DNA from 4 places in the Mesorhizobium sp. M1A.F.Ca.ET.072.01.1.1 genome. Region 3 is predicted to be linked to each of the others. Evidence: predicted binding sites of a transcription regulator. Region 3 holds the regulator's gene; each other region holds the start of a gene.
What was found. Region 3 encodes LexA, which represses DNA repair genes until DNA is damaged. Its sites were predicted from a motif close to TGTTCNNNNTGTGTTCNG; they were not measured.

Region 1 (3,833 bases), on a different contig from region 3:
AGGGGCCGTTATCGGCCAAGCGGGTTTCGGACGGGATTTGCAATAAGCAGGCGGCCTTGCGGTCATTCGCCGTCAAATTTGAGAACCAAGCTAGCGGGCACCCGTCAATGTCCACGCTTGGTGAGCTTATATTGGCACAACTCCTTCAAGCGCAACGTTTCTCAGGGGAAATGCGCGACTCATCAGCTGCTGCTCCGGTACAGACGCCTCTGATTGCTTGTGGCCTACTGCGGAAGGGCCAAGCCAAGGTCGGAGTATATCGGCGCGAGTTCCTCATCGGTCAGTAAACCGGGCGAGGTGGCTATGCTCGGGAAATTACCCACCACGAAGTAGAGCAACAAGATTGAGGGCAAAGCGAATAGGGTCTGGTCTTCTAGTCGACCCTTGATGCGCTCCATGACGAAATCCTTAGTGTTCAGCCAAAGGAGGATGTCTTCGATTGAGTTCTCGCCGGCCAGTGGCAGGTACGCCTCGGTCAGCTCGCCGTCGAGAGTGGTGACAGTCGCTTCTACGCCGATCTGGTCTCTGTAGTACACGGACAAGGCGTCGATCAGTGCTTTGACGCTCTTGACCGATGCGTCGATGAGGCTTCCGACTTGGCGGAAGTAGTCGTCAGTCGCTTCGATCAACGCCATCGCCTTTGCCGCAGCCCGCATCATCTCAGGCGTCGATTTGACGCTCGGCTTGTAGATTGTGTCGTGGGTGACTTCGCTGAAAGCATGCTGCAGCAGCGTGCGGACCTGGATCTCGCACGGAATGTCCAGCGGCATAGGAACGCCCTCGAAGACGATCCCCGCCTTTGCCCGAACCACATAGTGGACCGACTGATATCCGAACTCCCAAGGCTTGCGGGCTCGCTCCTCGGCGAAGTCCCGGGCCTTTTCCCAGAACCAGTATTTGTCACCGAATTCGGTGATTGCCTTCTCGACGATGGGTATTTCGTCTGAGGTGAGCACGACGAACCGGATTCCCACCTTGTCCTCGATATCGTCATACGGGCTTGCATAGCCCTTGCCGCGATAGAGTGCCTTCTGGATAAGCGACTTGTTCTCCTTCAGCCTGTGCTTAACCGGAAGGCGCAGGAACAGATCCGGCGCCTCCACCTGGGTCGAGAGCCCGTCGATGACCGCGTGGACGATGAACCTGCCCCAGGCATCGTAGTACTGCTTCTCCGCCTCCCAGCGCCGCAGGATCTCGAGCTCGGTCGTCATAGCTGTTCGGTGACTGGCCTGCGGACCGTGATCCTGGTCCAACTTGCACCCTCGCTATCGGAAACATCGCTTGGCGGGACATCCTCGATTGTCACGGTGCCATTGCGTATCGCGTCCGGGGACGCCGAGAACTCGATGTCTGGACCAAACTTGTACTTCCGGCGCCGCAGCCTACCACCCATCTCGCTAATGTCCCGAACCACGGCTCTATCAGTCGGGAATTTCTTGGCTTCGAGGAACCTGTTGAATGGGTCGCGCAATTCGGGTGGCAGATACGTGTCGCCGAACTGTTGCGAGGTGAAGGTGGGGGCCTGATCTACCTTAACAAACGCGAACAGCGCGTCGCCCAGGTCCCTTCGGAGGTCTCGGTCGTTTACTGATGTGCGAACGAATTCCTTCGTGAGGTCGAAGAACTTCGCGGTTTCGTATTTCCCGCTTTCAGGAAAGGCGCAGCCGAGAAAACCGTCGTAGAAATATACGGCCGCGTTCTCCCTGCGGGCGGCGGTGATGTTGCTGTCAAATACGAAGCATCGCCAACTTGTGCTCGCCGTGACGGCGACATCTTCAGAGATGAACAGAGCAAGCTTGTAAAGTCTGGTGGCTGGCGTAAGAAAGATGTTCTCGAGAAATTCGGTTACCACTTTTGCAGCAGCGAGCCGGCGTTGAAAGCCGGACTGCATCTCCGCTTTAATCACGCCTAAGAAAGGCTTTCCGTCACCTCCGACTTTTCCATCGAAGACCAGAAGCATTCCGCCGGGAATCCCTCGTGATTTCTGTGCGTCAGCGAGGGCATCGGCCATGTGATTGGAGATGTTTGGAAAATCGGAGTCGGGTGCGAGCACAAGACGTCGAGCAGTTCCAACCACGCTCGCGTCATTGGTCTTCACTATCTGCATCTCTATGCTTTTGGACTGCGCGGAGAGCGCGTCAGTGATACGCATCCCAAAATGACTGATCGCCTTGGCATCCAGTATCTCGAGCTCCTTGCCGTAGGATGGCGGCACTAAATTGGGCCCGTCTTTCCTCTGGAATACCTCATGCATAACGACTCGGCCAATAGAAAGATTCTCTACAAGCAAAACTCAATCCCCTTCGAAAATATCGAAGAATGTTATTCTGAGCAGGTTAAAGAAGGATAGCAGAACAAAGAGCGAACACAACGCCTCCGTCCTGAATTTCTGACGGGGAATCGTAGGGAGGTCCGCCATGATCGGCGCTGAACTGCGGCGTCGACACCTGTCGGACCCGCGGACTGAAAGTCAGAAACGCAGCCCAAGCCTTTGGCTTAGGTTTGAAGCAATGCAAGCGTGATCGGGCTGTCGCTAGTGGCTCTTGGCCAAACGCACACCAGGGCCTCCGCCGTTCTCTGGGATGAATTCGATCCCAGCAGCTTCAAGAGTTGTTCGGAGCGACGCCACGGTAGAACCCTTGAGCTGCTCGCCTCGTTCAAAGCGGGCGACAGTATCTGGTGATACGCGTGCGTTGCGCGCTAAATCTCTTGTTCCCCACCCAAGTGCCACACGCGCCATTTTACATTGGACTGCATTCATTTTCGTAACATTGATACGATTTTCGTTGATCCGCAGTCCCGACCGAGCTATCGTATCCCTGATACGATTATAGCCTAGTGCGGCTGCTGATGGTGTTGAGACCACCTCCAGCAGCCTGACCACAACCAAAGCTTTAGGGAGCTCGGATCATGGCTGATTCCGACCATAGCACGACTTTGTCTTCCGTCACCCGGCGGCTGCTGATGACGCAGATTGTTGCCATGGGTGCTTTGTGGCCATTTGGCGCACGGGCGCGCGAGAATATTTCGGTTAAGGGTCGGCAGGGCGATCCAGTTCTCCGCTTGTGTGCGAAATGGCACGAGGTTCACCGCTCGACCTTGGCGCTATGCCGGCAACAACAGCAGTTGGAGACATATCTCGTCGAAGCGGTTGGCTTTCCCTGTGCTAAGATGCAACTTCGCGACGGTGGGGAAAGGACGGTCCATTCCGTCGAAAGTCTCGACAAACTCTATTCTTCTGAAAACGAAGTGGCATGGGGCAGGGCGCTTGCAGATCTAGCCGCGCATCAGGCGCGCTGGGACGCTGCTGATGTCGAGATCGGCTTTTCGAGAACAGATGAATTAATACAGCGATCCGAGGCGGCGGAACAGGCGCTGCTGGATGACCTACCTCTGTCTCCGGCACGCTCGGTTGAAGGTGTGTTGGCTAAGCTTTTGGTTATCCTGCACTACGGTGAACATTGGGAGAATCCAGACGATTTCCCATGGCGTCATATCCGGTCGATGCTCGATGACCTTGCCCGCTGCCATGACATCGACCCGGCAAGCATTGTCAACGCCAACGAGCAATGAGGACGCGCTAGTGCCGCCCCAAACCGGGCGATACCTGTCCCGAGCGTGTCACGCGGCGACGTTTGCGGCTAAGCTTCAGATTCAGTGTTCAGAGCGCAAGTCACCCCGCGATGGTGGAGTGACTTACCGGCTGCTGCGATCTGGCCGCTCACCAAAAAATCGATCCCGAGTCACATCGCATTTGGCTTGGCCCCCTTGCTTTGGTTGCTCGGGGATAGGGCACGTGAGCCCGCTGAAATCGAGGTTGTACGTGTCACGCT
Region 2 (4,967 bases), on a different contig from region 3:
GAACGCAAGGCCAAGCGCGATGCGCGCTACGCCGCCCGCAAGGCGCGCGTCGGTCGCACGCCTCCTGGCTTCTCGGCCCGCTAGGTTCGAGTTCGTTCGAAAAATGAATCAGGGTCGCCAGGAGCGGCCCTGAACGCGTTCGTGCTGCATCAGGCGACGAGCTTCAGCCCGACGATGCCGCAGACGATCAGGCCGATGCAGGCAAGCCGCACCGCGGTCGCCGGCTCGCCGAGCAGCCAGATGCCGAGCAAGGCCGTGCCGACAGTGCCGATGCCGGTCCACACCGCATAGGCCGTGCCGACGGGCAATGTCTTCAACGCAAGCCCGAGCAGGCCAAGGCTGACGATCATCGAGACGATTGTGAGCACGGTCGGCAGCGGCTTCGAGAAACCATCGGTATATTTGAGGCCGATCGCCCAGCCGATCTCGAACAGGCCAGCGAAGAAAAGGAAGATCCAGGACATCGCGAACGCTCCATCGATCGAGCATCGAATGCTCGACGTTTGACGTGGCGGGTCGTCCCGGCCGGGTTTCGGGGAAGCGAGGTCGTCCTCGCGGTACCGATATAGTGAGTTCTGTCCCCCGATCAACAAAACACCGGCAGCATTCGGCATGCCGCCGGTTCAAATCCGCATCGAGACGGATCGGCCGCGCTGACGGCCTACTTCTCCTTGATGCGCATCGCCTTGACCGGCGGCGCCTTCGGAGCCGGGGCCGCGGCCGGTTTCTTGGCGTCCTTTTTCGGCTTGCGGGGTTCCTTGCCCGCCTTCATCGCACCTTTCGCCATGATTCGCTCCTCCGATTTGTGGGCAGCACAAGTGAAACAAGAGAAGCGCCCGACCGCAAGAGGCCGCTTGCAGCTTCGAAAGCCGGCTTGCGCTATGTCAACCGTTTTCCCTTGATCCCGCGACCTCGGGATCGATCAGGCAACAGAAATGCATAGGGGCATCTGAACCTCGGAGCGGCTGGCGCATTGTCGGTGGAGCTTTGGGCGGCGGCCGCTGAGCTCCCACTTGGAAGAGGATCGGAAGCGCATGGCAGGGCATAGCGGCTCGAAAAGAGTGATCTACGCCGCGCTCGCCGGCAATGTTGCGATCGCCCTGACCAAATTCGCCGCAGCGTCCTTCACAGGCTCTTCAGCCATGCTGTCGGAGGGCGTGCATTCGCTGGTCGACACCGGCAATGGCGCGCTTCTGCTTTACGGCATGCGCCGTGCCGCGCGCCCGCCCGACCGCACGCATCCGCTCGGACACGGACGCGAACTCTATTTCTGGAGCTTTATCGTAGCCCTTCTGGTTTTCGCGCTGGGCGCGGGCGTTTCCTTCTATGAGGGCGTGATCCACATCATGGCGCCCGAGCCGATCGTCAACGCCAAGGTCAACTACATCGTGCTTGGTCTTTCTTTTCTGTTCGAAGGCAGTTCCTGGCTGGTGGCGCTGAAGGAGTTCCGGGGACAGAAGGGAAGGCTGGGTTGGTTCGAGGCGGTCCGGATGAGCAAGGATCCCAGCATCTACACGGTGCTGTTCGAGGACAGCGCCGCGCTGCTCGGCCTCGTCGTCGCCTTCGTCGGCATCCTGTCTGCCGAGCTCCTGGGTATCCCCGAGCTCGACGGCGCCGGCTCGATCGGCATCGCCGTCATCCTGGGCGCCACCGCCATCTTCTTGGCGCGCGAGAGCAAGGGTCTGCTCATCGGTGAGCCCGCTTCGCCCGAGGTGCAGCGCAAGGTTCTGGCGATCGCTCAGGAAGACCCGGCCGTGCAGCGGGCGAACGGCATACTGAGCGTCCATATCGGCCCGGAGGAGATCGTCGCAGGCCTAAGCATCGAATTCGAGGATCATCTCACGGCGCCTGAGATCGAAGCCTGCGTTGAACGCCTGGAGGCGCGACTGAAAAGCGACATGCCCGAAATCACCAGGCTGTTCGTCAAGCCGCAGGCGACTGGCACATGGGAGCGCAGGCGTAAGGCTATCGCCGGGGCCTTCGAAGAGGATTAGATTTGAGCGAAGCAATCTTTTGGGAGCATGCCGAATGAGAATCGACGGCGGGTGTCATTGCGGCGCCATCACCTACGAAGCGGAGGTCGATCCCGAAAAGACCTCGATCTGCCATTGCACCGATTGCCAGCAACTGACGGGAACGGCCTTTCGCGTGACGGTGGGCGCGCCAGAAGAGGATTACCGGATCACCAAGGGCACGCCGAAGGTCTACATCAAGACCGGATCCAGCGGCGCCAAGCGCGCGCAGGGGTTTTGCGGCGAATGCGGATCGCATCTCTATGCGACGTCGGTTGGCGATGGTCCGAAAATCTACGGCATTAGGGTGGGTACAGCGCGCCAGCGCGACCAACTGGTGCCGAAAAGACAGGTCTGGCACCGCTCGGCGTTGCACTGGCTGCCGGAAATCGAAGGCATCACGACCATCGAGGAGCAGTAACGGAGTTACGGCAGCTCAGTCGTCGCCTTCGACGACGCGCAGCCTGAGCTGACCCGTCTTGGAATCGGCCACGCGCGCGCCCGCCTCCACCTTGGCAGGACCGCGTGGCGGTTCGGGTTCGCCCTCGGCGAACTCCAGCGCCTCGATCTTCTGCCCGCGTTTGGTGACCTTCGTCGTCGAGACGAGGATGTCGTCGATATCCCTGGCCGCCTGGCCGAAATGCGTCTGCAACCGGCGCACGCGCTCGTCGACTCGCGCCACATCCTCCATCAGGCGGATGACCTCGCCCTGGATCAGATGCGCCTGCTCGCGCATGCGCGCGTCCTTCAGGATTGCCTGGATGACCTGGATCGACAGCATCAGCAATGACGGCGAGACGATGACGACGCGGGCGCGGTGCGCCTTCTGCACCACGGGCTCGAAATTCTCGTGAATCTCGGCGAACACCGATTCCGAGGGCACGAACATGAAGGCGGTGTCCTGCGTCTCGCCCTGGATCAGGTATTTTTCCGCGATGTCGCGGATATGCACCTCGATGTCGCGCCGGAACGCCTGCGCCGCCGCCTTCTGCAAGTCGGCGGCTTCGGCGGCACGAATGGCATTCCAGGCCTCCAGCGGAAACTTGGCGTCGATGGCGAGCATCGGCGCGCCGTTCGGCATCCGCACCAGGCAGTCGGGCCGGCTGCCGTTGGAAAGGCTCGCCTGGAACTCGTACGCGCCGTGCGGCAGGCCGTCGGCAATGATTGTTTCCATGCGCGACTGGCCGAAGGCGCCGCGAGTCTGCTTGTTGGAGAGGATCGCCTGCAGCTGCACGACCTGTCCGGCTAAAGATTGGATGTTGCCCTGCGCCGTGTCGATCACCGCCAGCCGCTCCTGCAGCTTGGCCAGGCTCTCATGCGTCGACTTGGTCTGCTCAGCCATGGTCTGGCCAAGGCGGCCGGTCATGGCGTCGAGCCGCTGTCCGAGCGATTGGGTGAGCTCGGCCTGCCTGGCGCCGAACACTTCGGCGATCGCGCCCATGCGACCCTGCATCTCGGCCTGCGCCTGAAGAATGTCCGCCATCCTGGCCTCGGTGTCGCGGGCATGGTCGGCCGCTTCTGCCGCCGCTGCCGCGCGCGCCTTTCCCGCGCGCCACAACGCGATGACGAGCGCCAGGAACAGCGCCAGCAGCAGCAGCGCTCCGAAGCCAAGCGCCTCGCCGAGCCTGATTGTGGTGGCGCCGAGCCGCGCGACGGGTTGCGAAAGGATCGAGGTCATGTCGTTCATTTGGGCAGCATAGCCGATTCGCTCTGCTGGCACAGATCAAAACGTGAACAAGTCAAAGCCGCCCCGGTTGACGCTTTTCCATCGACGTCTTAGGTGAGACGCCATGTCGATCAAGCCGCTCATCATCCTTCCCGATCCGATCCTGCGCCAGGTTTCCAAACCGGTCGAGCGCGTCGACGGTGACTTGCGCAAGCTCACCGACGACATGCTGGAAACCATGTATGACGCGCCGGGAATCGGGCTGGCGGCGATCCAGGTCGGCGAGCCGCGGCGTTTGCTGGTCATCGACCTCGCCAAGGAAGGCGAGCCGCCGGCGCCGCATGTCTTCATCAATCCGGAAATCCTCGAAAGCTCCGACGAGCGCTCGGTCTATGAGGAAGGCTGCCTGTCGATCCCTGACTACTATGCCGAGGTCGAGCGTCCCGCAGCGGTGCGGGTGAAATATCTCGACCGCGACGGCAAGCTGCAGGAGATGCAGGCCGAAGGCCTGATGGCGACCTGCCTGCAGCACGAGATCGACCATCTTAACGGCGTGCTGTTCATCGACCACATCTCGAAGCTGAAGCGCGACATGGTGGTCAGGAAATTCAAGAAGCTCGCCAAGGACAAGGCGCCGGGCAAGATGGCGGGCTGAACCTCATTCGAGCATTCCACGCAGGATCCAGTCTTTCCCGACTTCGATGGCTTTGGAAGCCAATTCAAACGCAAGCGCGCGAGACTTTGGCGAGAATATTAAACCACGACTAATGCCACTGCAAAAAGCGGCGTGAGGTAGACAGCGAATGCTCGCTCACGTCGTTTGGACAACTCGCCCTTCGTAGATTCCTCATCGAGCGATTTGAACCTGGCGTACGACACGCCCCAATGTCTTTTGACGAGTCTTCATATGAATGGCTCCGAAGGGGCAAGAGGCCCGAATCATATGAGGAAAGCATTCGAACTTGGTTACCGAAGAGTCTTTAAGCGCCGCGCAAACCCGTGCTGGGTATGATTGAGCAAATCGTCTAACCATGATATCATGATATCAAATTGGAGGCTTAGCCTTGAGCGATATGCTAATCAGAAACGTACCAGAACCCCTAAAGCGCGAAATTGAGCAAGCCGCTCGAAAAGTCGGCCAGAGCCTATCGGGCAAAGCCATCGATCTTTTGTGGAAGGGCATGAGTGTGGAAAAGGAAAGAAGGCTAGAGCCAAACTTCTCAGCATGGGAGAGTATCCGCTCCGCATTCGCAAACGAAAGCGCAATTGACAACGAGTTTGCTGAGACA
Region 3 (4,967 bases):
GGCCGGGCGCTGGCGGTGCTCGACAAGCTCATCGAGATTTCGAACGGTTAGAATTTTGTCCGATATCCTGCGCAAGATCGAAGCCTACAAGCGCGATGAGATCGCCGCCGCGAAGCTCAGCGCGCCGCTTGCCGAGGTCAAGGCGAAGGCCAAGGATGCGGAACCCCCGCGCAGCTTCCTTGCGGCGCTTGAGGCCAAGCGGAAGGCCGGCGGCTTCGCGCTGATTGCGGAGATCAAGAAGGCCAGCCCTTCCAGGGGCTTGATCCGCGCCGACTTCGACCCGCCGGCGCTCGCCAGGGCCTACCAGCAAGGCGGTGCTGCCTGTCTTTCGGTGCTGACCGACGCACCGTCCTTCCAGGGCGCGCCCGGCTTTCTGACCGCAGCGCGCGCCGCCGTTAGCCTGCCCGCCCTGCGCAAGGATTTCCTCTTCGACCCGTATCAGGTTCATGAAGCCCGCGCCTGGGGCGCGGACGCGATCCTCATCATCATGGCGAGCGTCGACGACGCCTTGGCCAGTGAATTGGAAGCCACGGCCTTCGATCTCGGCATGGACGCGCTGGTCGAGGTGCATGACGGACAGGAGATGGAACGCGCGCTTCGCCTCTCGTCGCGGCTGATCGGCATCAACAACCGCGATTTGAGAACCTTCGAAACCAGTCTCGACGTTTCCGAGCGGCTTGCCGCCATGGTCCCGGCCGACCGGCTGCTGGTCAGCGAGAGCGGCATCCTCACCCATCAGGACTGCCGCCGGCTGGAAAAGAGCAAGATCGGCACCTTCCTGGTTGGCGAAAGCCTGATGCGGCAGCCCGACGTGGCCGCCGCGACCGCCCTTCTGCTGACGGGCAAGGCGCCGGCCGAGGCCGTTTGAGGATGCCTGCGCTTACGCATCTCGGCGCCAAGGGCGAAGCCAACATGGTCGATGTCGGCGGCAAGGCCGAGACGACGCGCACGGCCATCGCCGAAGGGTATGTCACCATGCAGCCGGAAACGCTGGAGATGATCCTGGCCGGCGACGCCAAGAAAGGCGACGTGCTTGGCACGGCGCGCCTCGCCGGCATCATGGCGGCCAAGAAGACGCATGAGCTCATCCCGCTTTGCCATCCCCTCCTTCTGACCAAGGTTGCCGTCGAGATCGAGCCCGATCACGCGCTTCCCGGCCTGAGGGTCACCGCGCTTGCCAGGGTTACCGGCAAGACCGGGGTCGAAATGGAGGCGCTGACCGCGGCGTCGGTTGCCTGCCTCACCATCTACGACATGGCCAAGGCAGCGGACCGCGCCATGGCAATTTCCGGCATCAGGCTGGTCGAGAAGACCGGCGGCAAGTCGGGCGACTACAAGGCAGGTCCTTAGCATGGCTTTGCTTCCGGTCGCCGAGGCGCTCCAACGCCTGTTGGACGGCGCGACCGCGCTGCCAGGCGAAAGCGTGCCGCTGGCCGACGCGGCCGGCCGGGTCCTGGCCGACCCCGTGGTGGCTCTGCGCACCCAGCCGCCCTTCAATGCGTCGGCGATGGACGGCTACGCCGTACGGGCCGCCGACGTAGCCTCGGCGCCGGCCCGGCTCTCCGTGATCGGCATGGCCCCCGCCGGGCGTGGCTTCACCGGCTCTGTCGGCAAGGGCGAGGCCGTGCGCATCTTCACCGGCGCGCCGCTCCCCGAAGGCGCCGATACCATCGTTATCCAGGAGAATGTCCGCGATCTCGGCGGCGGCGGCATCGAAGTGACCGAGCCGACCGCGGAGGGACGAAACGTCCGTCGCCGCGGCCTCGACTTCTGCGAGGGCGACCTGCTCCTCGAAAAAGGCCGCCAGCTCGATCCGGCGGCGCTTTCGCTGGCGGCATCGGCCAACCATCCGAGTCTCAACGTGGTGCGGCAGCCGCTGCTCGCCATCATCGCCACCGGCGACGAATTGCTGCCGCCGGGCAGCGCGCTCGGCCCCGACCAGATCATCTCGTCGAATGCCTATGGCGTCACAGCTACGGCCCAGTCGGTCGGCGCGCGCGCGCTCGACCTCGGCATCGCCGCCGACCGCAAGGACGCGATTGCGGCCCTGGTCAAGAAGGCGGTCAAGGCCGGCGCCGACGTCATCGTCACGCTTGGCGGCGCCTCCGTCGGCGACCACGACTTGATCCATGACGTGCTGACCGGCGAAGGCATGCAGCTTGACTTCTGGAAGATCGCCATGCGTCCCGGCAAGCCGCTGATGTTTGGCCGGCTCGGCGACATTCGCTGCATCGGCCTGCCCGGCAATCCGGTCGCAAGCCTGGTCTGCTCGCAGCTGTTCCTGAAGCCGCTTCTGGCGCGGCTGGGCGGCCGGTCCTGCCGGCAGGAAATCCGCACGGCCCGGTTAGGCGTCGCAATGCACGCCAACGATCTCAGGCAGGACTATGTGCGCGCCGTGGTCCGCGAAGATGCGGGGGCGTTGATCGCAACACCGTTCGGCATCCAGGATTCCTCGATGTTGAGGTTGCTCGCCGATGCCAATGGCCTGATCGTGCGCCCACCCTTCGCACCGGCGGCTGAAGCCGGCGAGGAGTGCAGCGTTCTGATGTTACGCTGAACAAAACGTCAACACATTCACTAAACTTTAAACGGTTGCGGAACACAACTGGAACAGATAGTGTTTGTTCTGGGTTTGTTTTTCGATTCTGGTTTCAGAACCCATGGGGGCCGCCATGCTGACGCGCAAACAACATGAACTGCTGATGTTCATCCATGAACGGCTCAAGGAAAGTGGCATTCCGCCGTCTTTCGACGAGATGAAGGAAGCGCTCGACCTTGCCTCGAAATCGGGCATCCACCGCCTGATCACGGCGCTGGAGGAGCGCGGTTTCATTCGCCGGCTGCCGAACCGGGCGCGTGCCCTCGAAGTGTTGCGCCTGCCTGACTCGATCGCGCCCGGCCTCAATGCGGCGAAGAAATTCTCGCCGAGCGTCATCCAGGGTGGCCAAGGCAATCTCGGCCGCCAGATCAAACCGGCGGCGCCCGCCCGCACGCCGACGCCCAGCAATGACGACGACGCCGTTTCAGCCGTCTCCATCCCGGTGATGGGTCGCATTGCCGCCGGCGTGCCGATCGACGCCATCCAGCACCAGACGCATTCGATCACAGTGCCGCCGGACATGATCGCGGGCGGCGAGCACTACGCGCTCGAGGTCAAAGGCGACTCGATGATCGAGGCCGGCATCTTCGATGGTGATACGGTCATCATCCGCAACGCCAGCACTGCGAGCCCCGGGGAGATCGTCGTGGCGCTGGTCGACGACGAGGAGGCGACGCTGAAGCGCTTCCGCCGCAAGGGCGCCTCCATCGCGCTCGAGGCTGCCAATCCGGCCTATGAGACCCGCATCTTTGGTCCCGATCGCGTCAAGGTTCAAGGCAAGCTGGTGGGGCTCATCCGCCGCTACTGAGGGGGCTGCGGCTTGGCTTCCGGCTTCTCGGGCTTCTTGTAAGGCGCTAACCCCCTCGCCTCACGCGAGTAGCGCCGCTGTTCGTGCCAAGGGCGGTACGGTTTTTCGACGGCGTATTGAATGGATGCTCGCGCCGTCGCCGATTGCGGATCGAAGAAGACGGCGGCACTGCCGTCGCGCGCGAGCTGCCGCTTGGTGACGACGAGGATACGTGGATCGCGGCAGGGATTGTAGGCCGTGGCGTCGTTGATGACGATGAGGTCTGCAAAGTCGCAGGCAGGTCGGGAAGCTTCGCGGTTCTCGGCGAGCGCGACGATCGCGCCCGATGGATGCCGGCCAATGCAGAGATCGCCCGTGCAGTAAAAGGGCGATCCAGGCGGCAAGTCGACGGGATCGGCTATGTCCAGCGTGCCCTTGGCGAATGTCTCCGGCGGCACGATCGTTTCGGCCTTGAGCGCGCGTTTCCAGTTATCGGTGGTGAACTCGTTGGAGCGGGCACGATTGACGGCGAGTTCGCCGCCGCCGATCGGCATCGCCACCAGATGCGCGTCCTCCGAGATCAGCAGGTCCGGCGTGCGCACCTGCGGGATGATCATGACGGCCGCGACTGCCAAAGGAATTGCGGCCAGCCTCAGCCAGGTAGTCGCCATCGTGGCGATGACGAGCGCGATCGTCGCCAGCAGCACCGAATGGATCGAGATCAGGCCCACGGCATCGACCGGCGACCACTCCGAAAGCCACGCCGAGATCGCGATCATCGCCGTCAGGCCCTTGCCCATCAAATAGAGGAAGGGCCCGTCGAAGCCGAACGGCATCATGACCGCGCTGGCGACGGCGAGAAACATCACGACCGTGACGATCGGCATGATCGCGAGATTGGCCAGCAGGCTGAGCGGCGAGACGCGCTGGAAATGCCAGATGGCAAACAGCGCTGTGGCACTTCCGGCAATGATCGACGTCATTGCGGCGCCACCTGCTCCGACTGCCAGTTTATGCGACATGAACCGCAGGAACGAACGCTTTGCCGGCGGCGCTCTCACCTTGCCGGCGCGGTAGTCGGACCAGCCGGCATAGGCGCCGACAAGAGCGGCGGTTGCCGCGAACGACATCTGAAAGCTCGGGCCAACCACTTCATGCGGCGACACCAGAATGACGGCGATGGCCGAGATCGCCAAGTTGCGCATCGTCAGCGCGGCGCGGTCAAAAAGCACGGCGATCAGCATGACGGCCAGCATGATGAAGCTTCGCTCGGCGGCGACCACCACGCCGGAGATGACGAGATAGGCGGCGATCGACATAAGCGCGATTGCCGCGGCATGTTTCTTCACCGGCCGGCGTGACGAAAAATCCGGGAACAGCGCAAAGGCGCCGCGCAGCAGAAGCATGACCGTGCCGGCGACCAGCGCCATGTGCAGGCCCGAAATCGAGATGATGTGATAGATGCCGGTCCGCCGCATCGCCTCGTTGATGTCCTCCGGAATGCCGGCGCGCACGCCGACGATCAGTGCGGCGGCAATTTCGCCTTCGGGTCCGCCGACGGTGCTTCTGATGTGGTCGGCA
Region 4 (4,967 bases), on a different contig from region 3:
GCATCCGCAAGCGGCTTCAGGTCCTTCGGCGCGACACCGCTGACCGCTTTGCCGAGGAAGCCGACACCCGCAACTGTCTCGTTGGTGGCCGGAGCATCGGCAACGGCCGCGCCGCCGCCAAGGGCCAGTTTCTTGCGCGCCTCGGTGAGCTCTTTCTCGAGTTTCTTGCGCTCCTCGAGCAAAGTCTCGACACGCGCCGGAACGTCGGCCGGCGAGATCCTCAAGGTCGCCGCGGCTGCCTTCAGGCGCTTGTCCTGCTCGTCGAGATGCCTGCGCGCCGCCTCGCCGGTCAGCGCCTCGATGCGGCGCACGCCGGCGGCGACCGCGCTGTCCGACAGGATGCGCACAAGGCCGATATCGCCGGTCGACCTGACATGCGTGCCGCCGCAGAGCTCGACCGAATAGGGACGGTTGGCCTTGGCGCCGTGCAGGCCGGTGCCCATCGAAACGACGCGCACCTCGTCGCCGTATTTCTCGCCGAACAGCGCCATCGCGCCCTCGGCAATAGCATCGTCCACCGACATCAGCCGCGTCGTCACCGGACTGTTCTGCACAACGATCTCGTTGGCCATGCGCTCGACATCCTCGATCTCCTCGGCCGAGATCGGCTTGTTGTGCGAGATGTCGAAGCGGAGGCGATCAGGCGCGACCAGCGAACCCTTCTGCGCGACATGGGTGCCCAGCACCTCACGCAGCGCCTCGTGGATGAGATGCGTCGCGGAGTGATTGGCGCGCAGCTTCGAACGGCGCGCGTGATCGACCTTTAGCTCCACGGCAGCGCCGGTCTTGATCGTACCGCGCGTCACCTTGCCCAAATGCACGAAGAGCCCGTCGGCCTTCTTTTGCGTGTCGGTGACCTCGATCGAGAAGCCGTCGCCGGACATCATGCCGGTATCGCCCATCTGGCCACCGGATTCGCCATAGAACGGCGTCTGGTTGACGACGACGGCAACCGCGTCGCCCTGCCCGGCGCTGTCGACGATCTTGCCATCCTTGACCAAGGCCTGGATCAGGCCTTCCGCCTCTTCCGTCTCGTAACCGAGGAAATCGGTGGCGCCGGTCTGCTCGCGCACCGGGAACCAGACCGTCTCGGTCGCCGCTTCGCCCGACCCCGCCCAGTGCGCGCGCGCTTCCGCCTTCTGCCGCTCCATCGCAGCGGTGAAGCCGGCAAGATCGACCGAGATGTCGCGTTGGCGCAGCGCATCCTGCGTCAGGTCGAGCGGGAAGCCATAGGTGTCGTAGAGTTTGAAGGCCGTCTCGCCATCCAGCATGTCGCCGGCGTGCAGCTGTTCCGTCGCCTCCGAAAGCAGGCCGAGACCGCGGACCAGCGTCTTGCGGAAGCGCGTCTCCTCGAGCTTCAGCGTCTCTGTGATCAGCGCTTCGCCACGCACCAGTTCCGGATAGGCCTGGCCCATCTCGCGCACCAGCGCGGGCACCAGCTTCCACATCAGCGGCTCCTTGGCGCCGAGCAGCTGCGCGTGGCGCATGGCGCGACGCATGATGCGACGCAGCACATAGCCGCGGCCTTCATTGGAGGGCAGCACGCCGTCGGCCACCAGGAAGGATGACGAGCGCAAATGATCCGCGATCACGCGGAAGGATGCTGCGTTCTCCTGGTTGTGACCGTGCCCGAGCGCCGAGCATGCCGCATCGATCAGATGCCGGAACAGGTCGGTCTCAAAGACGCTCTCCACTCCCTGAAGGATCGAAGCCATGCGCTCCAGGCCCATACCGGTATCGATCGAGGGGCGCGGCAGGTCGATGCGCTCGTCTTTCGTCACCTGCTCATATTGCATGAACACCAGGTTCCAGAATTCGAGGAACCGGTCGCCGTCCTCCTCCGGGCTGCCGGGCGGACCGCCCCAGATATGCTCGCCGCGATCGATGAATATCTCCGAGCACGGACCACAGGGACCGGTGTCGCCCATCGCCCAGAAATTGTCAGAGGTCGGAATGCGGATGATGCGGTCGTCCGAGAAGCCGGCGATCTTCTTCCAGTAACCGGCCGCCTCGTCGTCGGTGTGATAGACGGTGACCAGAAGCTTGTCCTTCGGCAGGCCGAATTCCTTGGTGATCAGGTTCCAGGCAAGCTCGATAGCGCGCTCCTTGAAATAATCGCCGAACGAGAAATTGCCGAGCATCTCGAAGAAGGTGAGATGGCGCGCGGTGTAGCCGACATTGTCGAGATCGTTGTGCTTGCCGCCGGCGCGCACGCTCTTCTGCGCGGTCGCGGCGCGCGAATAGGACCGCTTCTCCAGGCCGGTGAACACGTTCTTGAACTGCACCATGCCGGCGTTGGTGAACATCAGCGTCGGATCGTTGCGCGGCACCAGCGGGCTGGAGGCGACGATCTCATGACCCTCCTTGCGGAAGTAGTCGAGGAATGTCGACCGGATCTCGTTCACGCCACTCATGGATACTGCCTTTTCGCGAAAACCGCCGGCCAGGCCGGCGGCAAATGGGCTTTCGTGTGTCAGAAGATAGATTGGCCTTTTAGCCGTAGCTCTTGACCCTGTCCAGAAACACGGAACCAAGGCCAATCCTCCGGCTGGGCGGCCTGTGCCCTCGCCCCCAAACGCAAACCGCCGGCACGAAGGCCGGCGGTTCGAACGCAGTACTAGGGAACTCTTTAGATAATGGATCCGGATTATGGCCGAACTCCGGCAGTGCCTACATCGCGCCAGCCTCGTCCTCGAAGCTGTCGTCACCACCGCCTTCGGAGCCGCCGTTCTCGAGGAATTTTTCGGCGATCAGCCCGGCATTCTGCCTCAGCGCCAGCTCGATCTCGCGCGCCGTGTCCGGATTGTCGCGCAGGAAAAGCTTGGCGTTCTCACGGCCCTGACCGAGACGCTGCGAATTGTAGGAAAACCAAGCGCCCGACTTCTCGACCACGCCGGCCTTGACCCCAAGATCGACGAGCTCGCCGGTCTTCGACACGCCCTCGCCATACATGATGTCGAACTCGACCACCTTGAAGGGCGGAGCCAGCTTGTTCTTCACCACCTTGACGCGGGTCTGGTTGCCGACCACTTCGTCGCGATCCTTGACCGAGCCGATGCGGCGGATGTCGAGGCGCACCGAGGCGTAGAATTTCAGCGCGTTGCCGCCGGTCGTGGTTTCCGGCGAGCCGAACATGACGCCGATCTTCATACGGATCTGGTTGATGAAGATGACCATGGTGTTGGAGCGCGAGATCGATGCCGTCAGCTTGCGCAGCGCCTGGCTCATCAGGCGGGCCTGCAGGCCGGGCAGCGCATCGCCCATCTCGCCCTCGATTTCGGCGCGCGGCGTCAGTGCCGCCACCGAATCGACCACCAGAACGTCGATGGCGCCGGAGCGCACCAGCGTGTCGCAGATCTCCAGCGCCTGCTCACCCGTGTCGGGCTGCGAGATCAGAAGGTTTTCGAGATCGACGCCGAGCTTGCGGGCATAGACCGGATCGAGCGCGTGCTCGGCATCGACGAAGGCGCAGATACCACCCTTCTTCTGGGCTTCCGCAACCGTGTGCAGCGCCAGCGTCGTCTTGCCCGAGCTTTCCGGCCCGTAGATTTCGATGATGCGGCCGCGCGGCAGCCCGCCAACGCCGAGCGCGATGTCCAGCCCGAGCGATCCCGTCGGCACGGTTTCGATCTCGACCACCTGCTCATTGGCGCCGAGCCGCATGATCGAGCCCTTGCCGAAAGCGCGCTCGATTTGCGACAGCGCCGCATCCAGAGCCTTTGATTTGTCCACTGCCTTATCCTCTACAAGCCGCAAACTATTCTGAGCCATGATACATCACCCCTTGGTCGTCAATGAAGGCCGGACAATCCGTGATCCCTGCCGGTTTGTACCTTTTTTGTTCTCATCTGGCAAGAGGCAACAAATGACTGGAAAACAAACAATATCTGGATTTGTTCTATTTTTGTCTCACTAGAGATGGCGCGAACCAGTGCTGCTGATCCAAGCGAGATCTCGTTATCCGGGCGGCCCGAATCGCGACCCGATTGCGGGGCGATGCGCGGAAACCTAGTGTGCGCACGCAAACAATCAACGAGGTCACCTCCGCGGCATGCCGACATCCCCAAATATCCTGGCGCTGGGCGGCGCCCATATCGACCGGCGCGGCCAGGTCTCGGGCCCTTACGTGCCCGCCGCATCCAATCCCGGCATCATGCGCGAGGATGTCGGCGGCGGCGTCTTCAACGCGCTGCGCAGCATTGTGAAGCGCGGCGTCTCGGCCTCGCTGCTTTCGGTGCGCGGCGGCGATGCGGCGGGTGAGACCGTCGCATCGGCGATCGACGAGGCCGGCATCGCCGACCTTTCGGCGGTGTTCCTCGACCGCACGACGCCGAGCTACACTGCGCTGATCGACAGCGAGGGGGAACTGATCGTCGGCTTTGCCGACATGGGCCTTTACGACCTCGCCTTCCCCAAGCAGATCCGCCGCGCCAAGGTGCGCGAGGCGATCGCCGAGGCAGACGCGATCCTCTGCGACGCGAACCTGCCGACGGCGGCCCTCGAGCGCCTGGTTGCGCAAGCCGGCGACAGACCGGTTTTCGCCATCGCCGTCTCGCCAGCCAAGGTGGTGCGGCTAGCGCCGCTGCTCGGCAATCTTTCGCTGCTGTTCATGAACCGCCGAGAGGCGGCGGCGCTGGCTGGTGCGGATATCTCCGGCCGCGATCTTGTCGGGGAACTCAGGCGACTGGGCTTGACGGCAGGCGTGATCACGGCTGGCAGTGCTCCGGTGCTCGGCTTCGACCAATCGGGCGTCTTCGCCATCGACCCGCCCGCCCCGCGACGAGTTGCCGACGTGACCGGCGCCGGCGACGCCCTGACCGGAGCCACGGTTGCCGCGCTGCTGCGCGGGCTCCCTTTGCGGAGGGCACTGCGCGAAGGTGTTGCCGCAGCGATGCTCGCCATTGAGAGCGCCGAGGCGGTACCGTCTTTCACCGCCGGCAGTTTTGGCCAGGCGCTTGCCCTTGTGC

Region 1: the regulator LexA is predicted to act here: its motif matches at 2,351-2,368, upstream of EOA32_RS17195 (nucleoid-associated protein).
Region 2: the regulator LexA is predicted to act here: its motif matches at 3,732-3,749, upstream of EOA32_RS11035 (DNA recombination protein RmuC).
Region 4: the regulator LexA is predicted to act here: its motif matches at 3,829-3,846, upstream of recA (recombinase RecA).

What each region holds. Positions count from the first base shown of each region.
Region 1 is NZ_RZSF01000113.1:7,487-11,319, forward strand. It holds gene EOA32_RS17190 (RelA/SpoT domain-containing protein) at 225-1,211, opposite strand; gene EOA32_RS17195 (nucleoid-associated protein) at 1,208-2,254, opposite strand; gene EOA32_RS39905 (transcriptional regulator) at 2,534-2,761, opposite strand; gene EOA32_RS17205 (hypothetical protein) at 2,911-3,573, shown strand.
Region 2 is NZ_RZSF01000056.1:1,131-6,097, forward strand. It holds gene EOA32_RS11010 (DUF6481 family protein) at 1-84, shown strand, start outside; gene sugE (quaternary ammonium compound efflux SMR transporter SugE) at 150-464, opposite strand; gene EOA32_RS40545 (hypothetical protein) at 662-787, opposite strand; gene EOA32_RS11025 (cation diffusion facilitator family transporter) at 1,035-1,994, shown strand; gene EOA32_RS11030 (GFA family protein) at 2,029-2,433, shown strand; gene EOA32_RS11035 (DNA recombination protein RmuC) at 2,449-3,699, opposite strand; gene def (peptide deformylase) at 3,803-4,333, shown strand; gene EOA32_RS11045 (plasmid stabilization protein) at 4,752-4,967, shown strand, end outside.
Region 3 is NZ_RZSF01000054.1:17,467-22,433, forward strand. It holds gene trpD (anthranilate phosphoribosyltransferase) at 1-51, shown strand, start outside; gene trpC (indole-3-glycerol phosphate synthase TrpC) at 53-868, shown strand; gene moaC (cyclic pyranopterin monophosphate synthase MoaC) at 871-1,350, shown strand; gene glp (gephyrin-like molybdotransferase Glp) at 1,352-2,557, shown strand; gene lexA (transcriptional repressor LexA) at 2,673-3,407, shown strand; gene EOA32_RS10810 (ComEC/Rec2 family competence protein) at 3,401-4,967, opposite strand, start outside.
Region 4 is NZ_RZSF01000292.1:3,471-8,437, forward strand. It holds gene alaS (alanine--tRNA ligase) at 1-2,414, opposite strand, end outside; gene recA (recombinase RecA) at 2,671-3,771, opposite strand; gene EOA32_RS28960 (carbohydrate kinase family protein) at 4,052-4,967, shown strand, end outside.